Regions from separate parts of the Variovorax sp. OK605 genome, predicted to be linked through region 1. Evidence: predicted binding sites of a transcription regulator. Region 1 holds the regulator's gene; the other holds the start of a gene.
The links. Region 1 encodes NrdR, which represses ribonucleotide reductase genes. Its sites were predicted from a motif close to CACNANATNTNGTG; they were not measured.
Positions count from the first base shown of each region.

Region 2: a site for NrdR is predicted at 3,297-3,310, ahead of BM013_RS10020 (ribonucleoside-diphosphate reductase subunit alpha). Genes of this name have one in related genera too.

Region 1 covers NZ_FOWL01000008.1:223,527-229,302, forward strand. Annotated here, with positions in the region: gene BM013_RS21870 (pilus assembly protein) at 1-1,174, shown strand, start outside; gene BM013_RS21875 (type IV pilin protein) at 1,171-1,587, shown strand; gene BM013_RS21880 (GspH/FimT family pseudopilin) at 1,584-2,180, shown strand; gene nrdR (transcriptional regulator NrdR) at 2,185-2,628, opposite strand; gene glyA (serine hydroxymethyltransferase) at 2,650-3,894, opposite strand; ZMP/ZTP riboswitch at 3,936-4,061, opposite strand; gene BM013_RS21895 (lytic transglycosylase domain-containing protein) at 4,104-4,943, opposite strand; gene BM013_RS21900 (DUF748 domain-containing protein) at 5,581-5,776, shown strand, end outside.
Region 2 covers NZ_FOWL01000003.1:387,514-393,289, reverse strand. Annotated here, with positions in the region: gene BM013_RS10025 (ribonucleotide-diphosphate reductase subunit beta) at 1-73, opposite strand, end outside; gene BM013_RS10020 (ribonucleoside-diphosphate reductase subunit alpha) at 298-3,213, opposite strand; gene ampD (1,6-anhydro-N-acetylmuramyl-L-alanine amidase AmpD) at 3,564-4,217, opposite strand; gene BM013_RS10010 (sigma-54-dependent transcriptional regulator) at 4,204-5,776, opposite strand, start outside.

The DNA of each region.
Region 1 (5,776 bases):
CGCGGACGACGCCGACATGGGCCACCAGACACAAGCGCCACGCATCCTGAAATTCCGCACGGTCGCCGCGACGCGCTCGGAGGCGGCCAGGTACCGGTGGTTTGCCGTGGTGCCCTCGGGCTTCAACAACGCCAATCCGGAGAAGCGGGCCGCATTGTTTCTGCTCTCGCTCGACAAGCCTTCGAATGCGCCGTGGCAGCGCGATGTGAACTACCACAAGATCGTGCTGCCGCTTCCGGCGGACAACACCCTGGTCAACGCACTCGGCGTGCCGGGCGACTATGCGGGCGCTGGCGGCGCCACCCGCTTCCTGTACGCGGGCGACACGCAAGGCAACCTCTGGAAGTTCGATTTCACCGCCGGCGCGCCCTGGCGGGAAAGCAACGCCTTGCCGTTCAAGGCGAAGCCCCTGATGGTCGCCTCGAGCGAACGCGACCGGCGCCAGCCGATCACCGTGCGGCCGGAGGTCGGCATCGGACCCCACGGCGGCGCGGTCGTGCTGTTCGGCACCGGCAAGTTCATGAGCCCCGAAGATCTTGGGCGCGCGAACCATGGCGTCCAGACGGTCTACGGGGTGTATGACAGCGGTGCGCCGATTCCGGCGCATGCCGCGCGCGCGCAACTCCAGCCGCGGCGGGCCGCCGCCGTCGATGGGTCTTCGCTGCTCGCGATCACCGGCGATGCATTCGGGCTCGGTGCTTTCGACGGCAAGACGTCCGGCCGCCGCGGCTGGTACCTCGACCTGCCGGCGTCGCGCGACAAGGGCGAGCGCGTCATCGCCGACCCGGCACTGCATGGGGGGCTCCTGTTCTTCAACACGCTCATTCCGCCCGCGAGCGCATGCGGCGAGGGAGGCGGGCGGAGCTGCGCGCTGAACGCCATGACCGGGCTGTCGAAAGGGGGCACCTGCGTGCCGTCGGAGGCGGGCATGCCGGGCGCGCCGCAGGTGGTGCAGCTGGGCGACAGCGGCTACAGCGCGACCGATTCGCTCGGCCGCCGGCTGGAAACGCGTCGGTTGGCGGTCATCAATCGGGGAGGCGGGGGAGGCGGGCGAGGTGGGGGAGGCAAGGGCGCGCTGTCGACCGCGCAGCCTGCCGGGGGCGGAAAAGTCACGCAGCGCGCGGGGCGCATGAACTGGCGGCAGGTCGTGGACTACCGGGGAGCGAAACCATGAGAACCGGCAGCAGGCGAGCGTGCGGCTTCACCCTGGTCGAAGTGATGATGGTCGTGGCGATCGTCGCCATCCTGGCGGCCATTTCCTATCCGTCGTACCTGGAGATGGTGCGCAAGGGCTGGCGCAGCGAAGCCCGCACTGCGCTGATGCAGCAGATGCAGCACCAGGAGCGGCACTACACGCAGGTCGGCCGCTATCGGCGCTACGCCGGGGATTCGGGGGAAGGCGGGGCCGAAGGAAAGTACGCGATCGCCAGCGGCAACTGCGAAGGGCGCAGCAACATCGACAGCTGCATCCGGCTCACGGCGAGCCCGAAGCCGGGCTTTGCCGATCCGCAGGGTGGTGCGCTCTGGATCGACAGCACGGGCGGGCGGGGCTGCGATGGCGCCCAGCGCGTGAGGTGCTGGCAATGAAGACGCGAGAAGGTGCGCGCGTCGAAGGCTTCACACTGCTGGAGCTGATGGTGGTCGTGGCCATCGTGGCGGTGCTGGCCACTGTCGGCACGCCGGCTTTCAGGGACCTGCTGATCAACCAGCGGCTCTCTGCCGCCGCGCAGGCCTTCAACGCCGCCTTGAGTCTCGCGCGCATGGAGGCCATCCGGCGCTCGCAAAGCGTCAGCGTCACTGCGCTCGTGGGCCGCAGCTGGCTCGGTGGGTGGGCCGTGGTCGCCGCGCAGGCTGAATCGGAGAGCTCCGAGAAATCGGACAAATCGGAGAACAGGGAAGCATTGCGCCGCTTCGAGGCGCTGCCGGACGGCATCAGCGTCGACGCATCGCTCGGCGACGGGTTCGCGCAAGGCGTACGCTACGACAGCAACGGTTTCTCGCGCCGGGCCACGAGCGCCGGCTTCGGGGCAGGATGCCTCACGCTGAAGGCCGAAACGGGCCGCAGGGCATCGATCGTGGTATCGGCATCGGGGCGGGCCAGGGTCTGCAACCCGGACCAGCGCGGCGACTGCGGCACGGGAGCGTGCGGCAGCGGCGGCAGGAAAAACCAGGACGGCTGAGCCGTCAGATGTCGCGCAGCAACTGCCTGAACTCGTCCACGTCCTCGAAGCTGCGGTACACCGAGGCAAAGCGCACGTAGGCGACCTTGTCGAGCTTCTTGAGTTCGCGCATCACCAGTTCGCCGACCTTGGTCGACTCTATTTCGCGCAGCCCGCTGGCCAGCAGCTTCTGCTCGATGCGCAGCAGGGCGTTGTCGATCTGCTCGATGCTCACAGGGCGCTTGCGCAGCGCCAGCATCATCGAGGCGCGCACCTTGGTCGAGTCGAAGTCGGCGCGGCTGCCGTCCTTCTTCACGACCACGGGAAAGTTGACGTCGGGCCGCTCGTAGGTGGTGAAGCGCTTGTCGCAGGCACCGCACTGGCGGCGCCTGCGAACGAAGTCGGCGTCTTCCGAAACGCGGGTCTCCACGACCTGCGTTTCAAGATGACCGCAAAAAGGGCACTTCATGCGGCCAGCTTTTCCGGGCGATCAGCGGTAGACAGGGAAGCGGCTCGTCAGGGCGTGGACCTTGGCGCGCACCGCGTCGATGTTCGCCGCGTCGCGCGGGTTCTCGAGCACGTCGGCGATCAGGTTCGCGGTGATGCGGGCCTCTTCGTCCTTGAAGCCGCGCGTGGTCATGGCGGGGGTGCCGATGCGCACGCCGCTGGTGACCATCGGCTTTTCGGGGTCGTTGGGGATCGCGTTCTTGTTGATCGTCATGTGGGCGCTGCCCAGCACGGCTTCGGCTTCCTTGCCGGTGATGCCCTTCGAACGCAGGTCGACCAGCATCACGTGGCTTTCGGTGCGTCCGCTCACGATGCGCAGGCCGCGCTGGGTGAGCGTGTCGGCCACGATCTGGGCGTTCTTGACCACCTGTTGCTGGTAGGTCTTGAACTCGGGCGCCATGGCTTCCTTGAACGCGACGGCCTTGGCGGCGATCACGTGCATCAGCGGGCCGCCTTGCAGGCCGGGGAAGATGGCGCTGTTGATCGCCTTCTCGTGCTGCGACTTCATCAGGATGATGCCGCCGCGCGGCCCGCGCAGGCTCTTGTGGGTGGTCGAGGTGACCACGTCGGCGAAGGGCACGGGGTTGGGGTACACGCCCGCGGCCACGAGGCCGGCGTAGTGGGCGATGTCGACCATGAAGATCGCGCCGACGTCCTTGGCCACCTTGGCGAAGCGCTCGAAGTCGATGCGCAGCGAGTAGGCCGAGGCGCCCGCGATGATCAGCTTGGGCATGTGTTCATGCGCCTTGCGTTCCATGGCGTCGTAGTCGATGGCTTCGTTGGCGTCCAGGCCGTAGCTCACGACGTTGAACCACTTGCCGCTCATGTTCAGCGGCATGCCGTGGGTCAGGTGGCCGCCTTCGGCCAGGCTCATGCCCATGATGGTGTCGCCGGGCTTGAGGAATGCCAGCATCACGGCTTCGTTCGCCGAGGCGCCGCAATGCGGCTGCACGTTGGCGGCGTCGGCACCGAAGATCTGCTTGATGCGGTCGATGGCCAGTTGCTCGGCCACGTCGACGTGCTCGCAGCCGCCGTAGTAGCGCTTGCCCGGGTAGCCTTCGGCGTACTTGTTGGTGAGCTGCGAGCCCTGTGCGGCCATGACGGCCGGCGAGGCGTAGTTCTCGCTGGCGATCAGCTCGATGTGGTGTTCCTGGCGTGCGTTTTCGGCTTGAATCGCAGCCCAGATTTCGGGATCGGTCTGTTCGACCAGGTTGTTGCGTTGGTACATGGCAGTCCTTTGAAGACGAGGTCCTTGTTCTTCAACCAAACAAGGGCTGCCCAGGCGAACGGCTGAACGCCTGTTGTGGTCAGGCGGCACGCTTCCCAGTGGTATTCCACGTCAGCGCGGGGCACCGTTAGCGGGTGCTGCGCCTATCGCCAGTCGCGTACATGCGGAGTGTAGCTCACACCCGCCGGGGGCGTCCTCGCCCGGGGCGTTCAGGAGACGGAGGAAAGCAGGGCGACCTTGGCCGGCTCGCTGCCTTCTTCAGGCTTGGCCGGGGCCACCACGGGCAGCGGCTGGGCGCGCACGCCCGGCGGCGTGACCGTCGTGGACGGTGCGCGGCCGTTGGCCACTTGCTGCAGGCGCTCGTGCTCGGCCATCACCTTGCCAGCGTAGCCGCCGTCGTCCTCGAGGTTGGCCGCGCCGACGTAGTAGCGAAGGCCGCCTTCGAGCGAGCCGGCGCGGGCGATGCATTCCTGCAGCACCTTGACGCCCACGCGCATGTTGGTCACCGGGTCGAAGGCGGTGAGCGTGCCGCCCGCGCTTTCGTACTTGTCGCCGTGCACGCGGGTCATGACCTGCATGAGGCCCTGCGCGCCGACATGGCTCTGGGCGAACGGGTTGAAACTGGATTCCACGGCCATGATGGCGAGGATCAGCGTCGGATCGATCTTCGTGCGCTTGCCGATGCCATAGGCCTCGGCCACCAGCACGCTCAGCGGCTCGGCGGCCACGCGGTACTTCTTGCTCAGCCAGTACGCCACGGCGGCCTGCTGCTTGGGCAGGTCGGCGGGGCTCGCGGCCGTGGTGCGCTCGATGGCGGTCGGCTCCAGGTCGGTGGCTTCAGGCGCAGGCTTGCGCGACTGCAGCCAGCCCATCAGTTGCTCCTCGCCGGTCTTGCGCAGGTCCGGGCGGGCCACGAGGGCGAGTGCCGCGAACACGATGGCCAGGCCGACCAGTGCAAACCCGTTGTGGGTGATTTCAAAAAAGCCGTCTGCCACGTCGGACACGAAGGTCCTTAGCCCTCGGGCTGTGGCATCGAACGCCTTGTTCATCGCTCTTCCTTTCTGTGCGGCACCCGGCTCGCAGCGCCATGAAGGCGATGGGATGAAGGCAGCGGCGCTTGGATTGGTACGAATCAGGCTCCGCGCATGGAGTGAAGGGGGTTGGGAGCGCGGTGACCTGATCAAGCCGGTTGGGATTCGGCAGCGGATTCAGGGAGGCTCTGCCGCGTCGGGCGGTCAGAGCAGGGCGGATTCTAGCGTGGGCTAATACTCGGTCAAGCATAATGAATTGATTCTTTATGCTAATGAATGCTTAAAAACGTGACGGTTTCGAGGCGTTTCTGCTTACGGGAAATCCCTTTGTAAAACGCGTTTGCAATCCGAGGGTGCGCCGCCTAATCTGAACGGGCTTGAGGTTTCAGGCGTTTTTCCGAGGTCCGGCAGTCCGAGGTGCAAGTCAAGGGCTCAGCGTCCGAGGATCCACGGTGGCAATCTCTTGCTGCCAGCACGGTGGGAACCATCGACTTCCTGTCGCGCGAATCGATGGCATGGGTCTTATGCCCGCCATCAAGCCCGGCAACCTGACGGTCCGTCGTGTTGCCGGGCTTTCTTGCTTCTGGGCCCGATGAGATTTCCGGGGCCTTGGGAGCGGGTGGGATTGCGCACCTCTTTGCGGCACACTCCCGCGATGGACTTCGCTTCGATCAAACAAAACAAATGGGTGCGGCGTGGGATCGTCGCGTTGCTGGTTCTGCTGGCGTTCTGGGTCATCGCCTGGCTGGCGGTGCCCCCGATCGCCAAGAGCCAGCTCCAGAAGATCGCCAGTGAGAAACTGGGCCGGCAAGTCACCGTCGGCAAGATCGATTTCAAGCCCTGGACGCTCG
Region 2 (5,776 bases), on a different contig from region 1:
CGTTGTGGTGCTGCAATCCTTGTTGCATATCCTTTGGTAAGGAGGGCTTGACTTCTTCGTCCCAGGTCAACATAGAAAAATCCAATGCTCAAATTATCGGAGTAACGATGTGAGTTGCAAAGTGCTCGTTCACATCGCACGCCATTTATGTGGTTGTTATGTTGCTCGCATGCATCGCGCGATGTCAGTCAATGCCTTCATTGATTGAACGTCGCACGACTTTCGCATGCACCTCGCTGATTCGCCGAAGCGCCGCGCGCATTTTTCGGATGCACTGCGCGACGCTTCACTTGCACATCACTGGCAGGCTTCGCAGGTCGGATCGTCCACGCCGCAGAACGCGATGTCGGTGGCGGGGATCGCATTCATCTGCGCTTGCGCAGCAGCCGCTGCGGCGTCGAGCGCGCTCATGCCCGACGGTGCGTCGTTGCCCGAGGACACCGCGTTGAGACGGCCCGATTGCACCGTCGACTTCTCGGCGTGCGTCGCGCTCTGCGTGCGCAGGTAGTAGGTGGTCTTCAGGCCGCGCAGCCATGCGAGCTTGTACGTGTCGTCGAGCTTCTTGCCCGATGCGCCGGCCATGTAGATGTTCAGCGACTGCGCCTGGTCGATCCACTTCTGGCGACGCGCGGCGGCTTCCACCAGCCACGTGGTTTCCACTTCGAACGCGGTGGCGTAGAGCGCCTTCACGTCTTGCGGCACGCGGTCGATCGGACGCAGCGAACCGTCGAAGTGCTTCAGGTCCATGACCATCACGTCGTCCCACAGGCCCAGGCGCTTCAGGTCGCGCACCAGGTAGTGGTTGATCACGGTGAATTCACCCGACAGGTTCGACTTGACCGACAGGTTGCCGAAGCAGGGTTCGATCGAGGCGTCCACGCCGATGATGTTCGAGATGGTCGCGGTCGGAGCGATCGCCACGCAGTTCGAATTGCGCATGCCGTCGGCCTTGATCTTGGCGCGCAGCGCGTCCCAGTCGAGGGTGGCCGAGCGGTCGACTTCGACGTAGCCGCCGCGTGCCTTTTCCAGCAGGTCGAGCGAGTCGATCGGCAGGATGCCCTTGTCCCACAGCGAGCCCTTGTAGCTCGAGTACTTGCCGCGTTCCTTGGCCAGCTCGGTCGACGCCCAGTACGCGTGGTAGCAGATGGCTTCCATCGACTCGTCGGCGAACTGCACGGCGTCTTGCGAGGCGTACGGAATGCGCAGTTCGTACAGCGCGTCCTGGAAGCCCATCAGGCCCAGGCCGACCGGACGGTGGCGCAGGTTGGAGTCGCGCGCCTTCTTCACGGCGTAGTAGTTGATGTCGATCACGTTGTCGAGCATGCGCATCGCGGTCGAGATCGTCTTCTTCAGCTTGACCTGGTCGACCTTGCCGTCCTTCAAGTGCTGCAGCAGGTTCACCGAACCCAGGTTGCACACGGCGGTTTCGGTGTCGCTGGTGTTCAGCGTGATCTCGGTGCACAGGTTCGACGAGTGAACCACGCCGGCGTGCTGCTGCGGCGAGCGCACGTTGCAGGCGTCCTTGAACGTGATCCAGGGGTGGCCGGTCTCGAACAGCATCGTGAGCATCTTGCGCCACATGTCGGTGGCCTGCAGGGTGCGCGCGGGCTTGATCTCGCCGCGGGCGGCCTTTTCTTCGTAGGCGACGTAGGCGCGCTCGAAGTCGGCGCCGAACAGGTCGTGCAGGTCAGGCACGTTGGAGGGCGAGAACAGCGTCCAGGTGCCCTTTTCCATCACGCGGCGCATGAACAGGTCGGGGATCCAGTTGGCGGTGTTCATGTCGTGCGTGCGGCGGCGGTCGTCGCCGGTGTTCTTGCGCAGCTCCAGGAACTCCTCGATGTCGAGGTGCCAGGTTTCCAGGTACGTGCAGACCGCGCCCTTGCGCTTGCCGCCCTGGTTCACGGCCACGGCCGTGTCGTTCACCACCTTCAGGAACGGCACCACGCCCTGCGATTCGCCGTTCGTGCCCTTGATGTGGCTGCCGAGCGCGCGCACGCGGGTCCAGTCGTTGCCCAGGCCGCCCGCGAACTTCGAGAGCAGCGCGTTTTCCTTGATCGACTCGTAGATGCCGTCCAGGTCGTCGGGCACGGTGGTCAGGTAGCAGCTGGACAGCTGCGAGCGCAGCGTGCCGGCGTTGAACAGGGTGGGCGTGCTCGACATGAAGTCGAACGACGACAGCACTTCATAGAACTCGATGGCGCGCGCTTCGCGGTCGATCTCGTTGAGCGACAGGCCCATGGCCACGCGCATGAAGAAGGCCTGCGGCAGCTCGATGCGGGTCTTGCGCACGTGCAGGAAGTAGCGGTCGTACAGCGTCTGCAGGCCGAGGTAGTCGAACTGGTTGTCGCGCTCGGCCTTCAGGGCGGCGCCCAGGCGGGGCAGGTCGTACTGCAGCAGCTTCTCGTCGAGCAGGTCGTTCTCCACGCCCTTCTTGATGAACTGCGGGAAGTAGTCGGCGTAGGCGGTGGCGCGGTCGACCGGCATCACTTCGCGGCCGATGATCTCCTTGAAGATCGTGTGCAGCAGCAGGCGCGCGGTGGCGAAGGTGTAGTCGGGGTCCTTCTCGATCAGCGTGCGGGCCGCGAGGATGGAGGCCTTGTAGACCTCGTCGAGCGGCACGCCGTCGTACAGGTTGCGCATCGTCTCGGCGACGATCGGCGCGGAGGTGATGCTGTCGCCCAGGCCTTCGCAGGCGGATTCGATCAGGCCCTTGAGCTCGTTCAGGTCGAGCGCCACGCGCTCGCCGTTGTCCAGCACGTGCAGCGCGGGCGTGGCCGGCGTTTCATGCTCGACCTGCTTGGAACGCTCCTGCGTGCGGCGCTCGCGGTACAGCACGTAGGCGCGCGCGATTTCGTGGTGGCCGCCGCGCATCAGGCCGAGCTCGACCTGGTCCTGCACGTCTTCGATGTGGAAGGTGCCGCCGCCCGGACGCGAACGCACCATGGCACGGATCACGCCTTGCGTGAGCGTGTCGACCGTTTCGCGCACGCTGGCCGAAGCCGCGCCCTGGGTGCCGTGCACGGCCAGGAAGGCTTTCATCATCGCGATGGCGATCTTGTTCGGCTCGAACGGCACCACGGCGCCGTTGCGGCGAATGATCTGGTAGTGCGCAAGGTTCTGGCCGGCGGGCGAGCCGGCCGTGTCTCGCTGCTGCTGCACAGGCATCGCGGGCACGGCGCGCGGGGTCGATTGGGGGTTCAGGGCTGTTTGCATTCGCATCCTCTCGGTTGGCAATTCTTGTTGGGTGGCGGCGCCTTGGCTGAGCGTCGCGCCGGTGCTGACGACCGGACGGAGGACACTATATCTAGGGTCTGGATGCCCTACAAGCCACTACAGGTAGTGTTTTCCTTCGGATACACACACCGTCGAAATTGCATTCGACGAGGCCCATCGCCAGAGATGCCGCGTGAATACTGGCCTATGTTCGCGCAACCCGCATGGCGCTTGGCTTGCAGGCCGATTTGGGCTTGCAGCCCGCATGGTTGCTGGGTGCGGCGTTTGCAATTCGCGCACGGATGCACGTGCCGCGCAGCGCATCGCGGCCCGTCACGCGATTGAAAAAATTAGCGGCCCGCCACCGGCGCCGGAAACATCTGTGGATTCCAGCCGAGTTGTTCGCGCAGCAGCCGCCAGTCGAAGCCGGCGCCCGGGTCCCGCTTGCGGCCCGGCGCGATGTGCTCGTGGCCCGCGATGTGCGCGATCGGGTAGTGCTGCGCGAGCGCGGCGCACAGGCTCGCGAGCGTTTCGTATTGCGCCTCCTCGAACCGCTGTCCTTCGAGGCCTTCGAGCTCGATGCCGATGGAGTCGTCGTTGCAGTTGGCGCGGCCGCGCCACGACGACACGCCGGCGTGCCAGGCGCGGTCGTCGCAGCTCACGAACTGCCAGAGCTCGCCGTTGCGCCGCACGTAGAAATGCGAGGACACCTCCAGGCCGCGGATCGACTGGAAGTAAGGGTGCGCGTCCCAGTCGAGCCGGTTGGTGAAGAGCTGCTGCACCGCGTCGCCGCCGTATTCGCCGGGCGGCAGGCTGATCGAGTGCAGCACGATGAGGTCTGTCGGCGCTGCGGTTGTGCCCGGTGCGGCCGACGGGCGCGGGCCGAAGTTGGGCGAGCGCAGCGCCTTCGCGAAACGGTACCAGCCGGCTTGCCAGAGGCCGTCGTGCGGGCCTGCATTCAGGCGGCTGTCGTTGCCGCCGGCAGTGTCTTCAGTCGTCGGCATGGCTGCTCGCGCCATCGTCGCCGTTGGGCGTGGTGATGCCCAGCCGCGCGATGCGGTAGCGGATCTGCCGCAGGCTCATGCCCAGGCGCGCGGCGGCGGCGGTGCGGTTGAAGCCGCTCTCGTGCAGCGCGCGCACGAGGATCTCGCGTTCCTGCTGATCGAGGTAGGCCTGCAGGTCGGACGGCAGCGGCGGCGGCGCGGCCTTGGAGGCGGCGGGCGCGGCAGGCATGGGCGCGACCGGCGCGGCGAATGCGGCGGGCGCCGGGAACGCCGGCATCAGCGGTGCCGGCGCGGACGCCGCGGCTTCGGCGGCGGCGGTGAAGCCGCCCATCAGGTCGAGGTGAAGCTCGTCGCCGTCGTTCAGCGCGACGGCGCGGTGCAGCAGGTTCTCGAGCTCGCGCACATTGCCGTCCAGCGGATGCATCGCGAGGCGGCGCAGCAGGTCGGCCGACAGGTGCGGCACCGGCAGCCCGCCGTCCTGCGCGATGCGCGCGAGCAGCGCGGCGCACAGCGCGGGCAGGTCTTCGCGGCGCTCGCGCAGCGCGGGCACCGCGATCTCGATCACGTTGAGGCGGTAGAAAAGGTCTTGCCGGAAGCGGCCGGCCTGCACTTCGGCGTGCAGGTCCTTGTGGGTGGCGCTGACGATGCGCACGTCGACCGCTTCTTCCTGCGTGGAGCCGATCGAGCGCACGCTGCGCTCCTGGATCGCGCGCAGCAGCTTCGACTGCATGGCCAGCGGCAGGTCGCCGATTTCGTCGAGGAACAGCGTGCCGGCGCTCGCGGCCTGGAAGTAGCCGTCGCGGTCCTGCGAGGAGCCGGTGTACGAGCCCTTCTTCGCGCCGAAGAATTCGGCCTCGAGCAGGTTCTCGGGAATCGCGCCGCAGTTCACCGCCACGAACGGGCCGTCGCTGCGCTGGCTGCAGGCGTGCACCGCGCGCGCCACCAGTTCCTTGCCGGTGCCCGACTCGCCGCGCACCAGCACCGGCGCCATGCCGCGCGCCACCTTCGCGATGCGCGACTTCACGAGGCGCATGGGTTCGGATTCGCCCACCAGCCGGTCGAGCGCGGCGATGCCGGTGCCCGAGGTGACGGGGAGCATGTCACCAGGATTGCCGCTCGCGGGCACCGCCTGCACGGCGCGCACCGGCACCTGCGGCACCTGCAGTGCCTGGCGCGCCTGCACGGCGGACGCGACCACCGCGCGGAACTGCTTCAGGTCGACCGGCTTGGTCAGATAGTCGAAGGCACCCGCCTTCAACGCCTCGACCGCGTTCTCGGCCGAGCCGTAGGCCGTCATCACCACGCAGCGCTCGCTGCGCTGGTCTTTCTGGATGCGGTGGATGATCTCCATGCCCTGTCCGTCGGGCAGCCGCATGTCGGTGATCACCGCGTCGAAGCGGCCGGCCTCCAGGTGCTGCCACGCTTCCGACACGCTGCCCGCGGCCTCGACGCGATAGCCTTCGCGCAGCAGCGTCAGCTCGTACAGCGTGCGCAGGTCGGGTTCGTCGTCGATGACCAGGATCTGCGCCGGCCGCTGCGTGGAAGGGGTGGGAATGCTC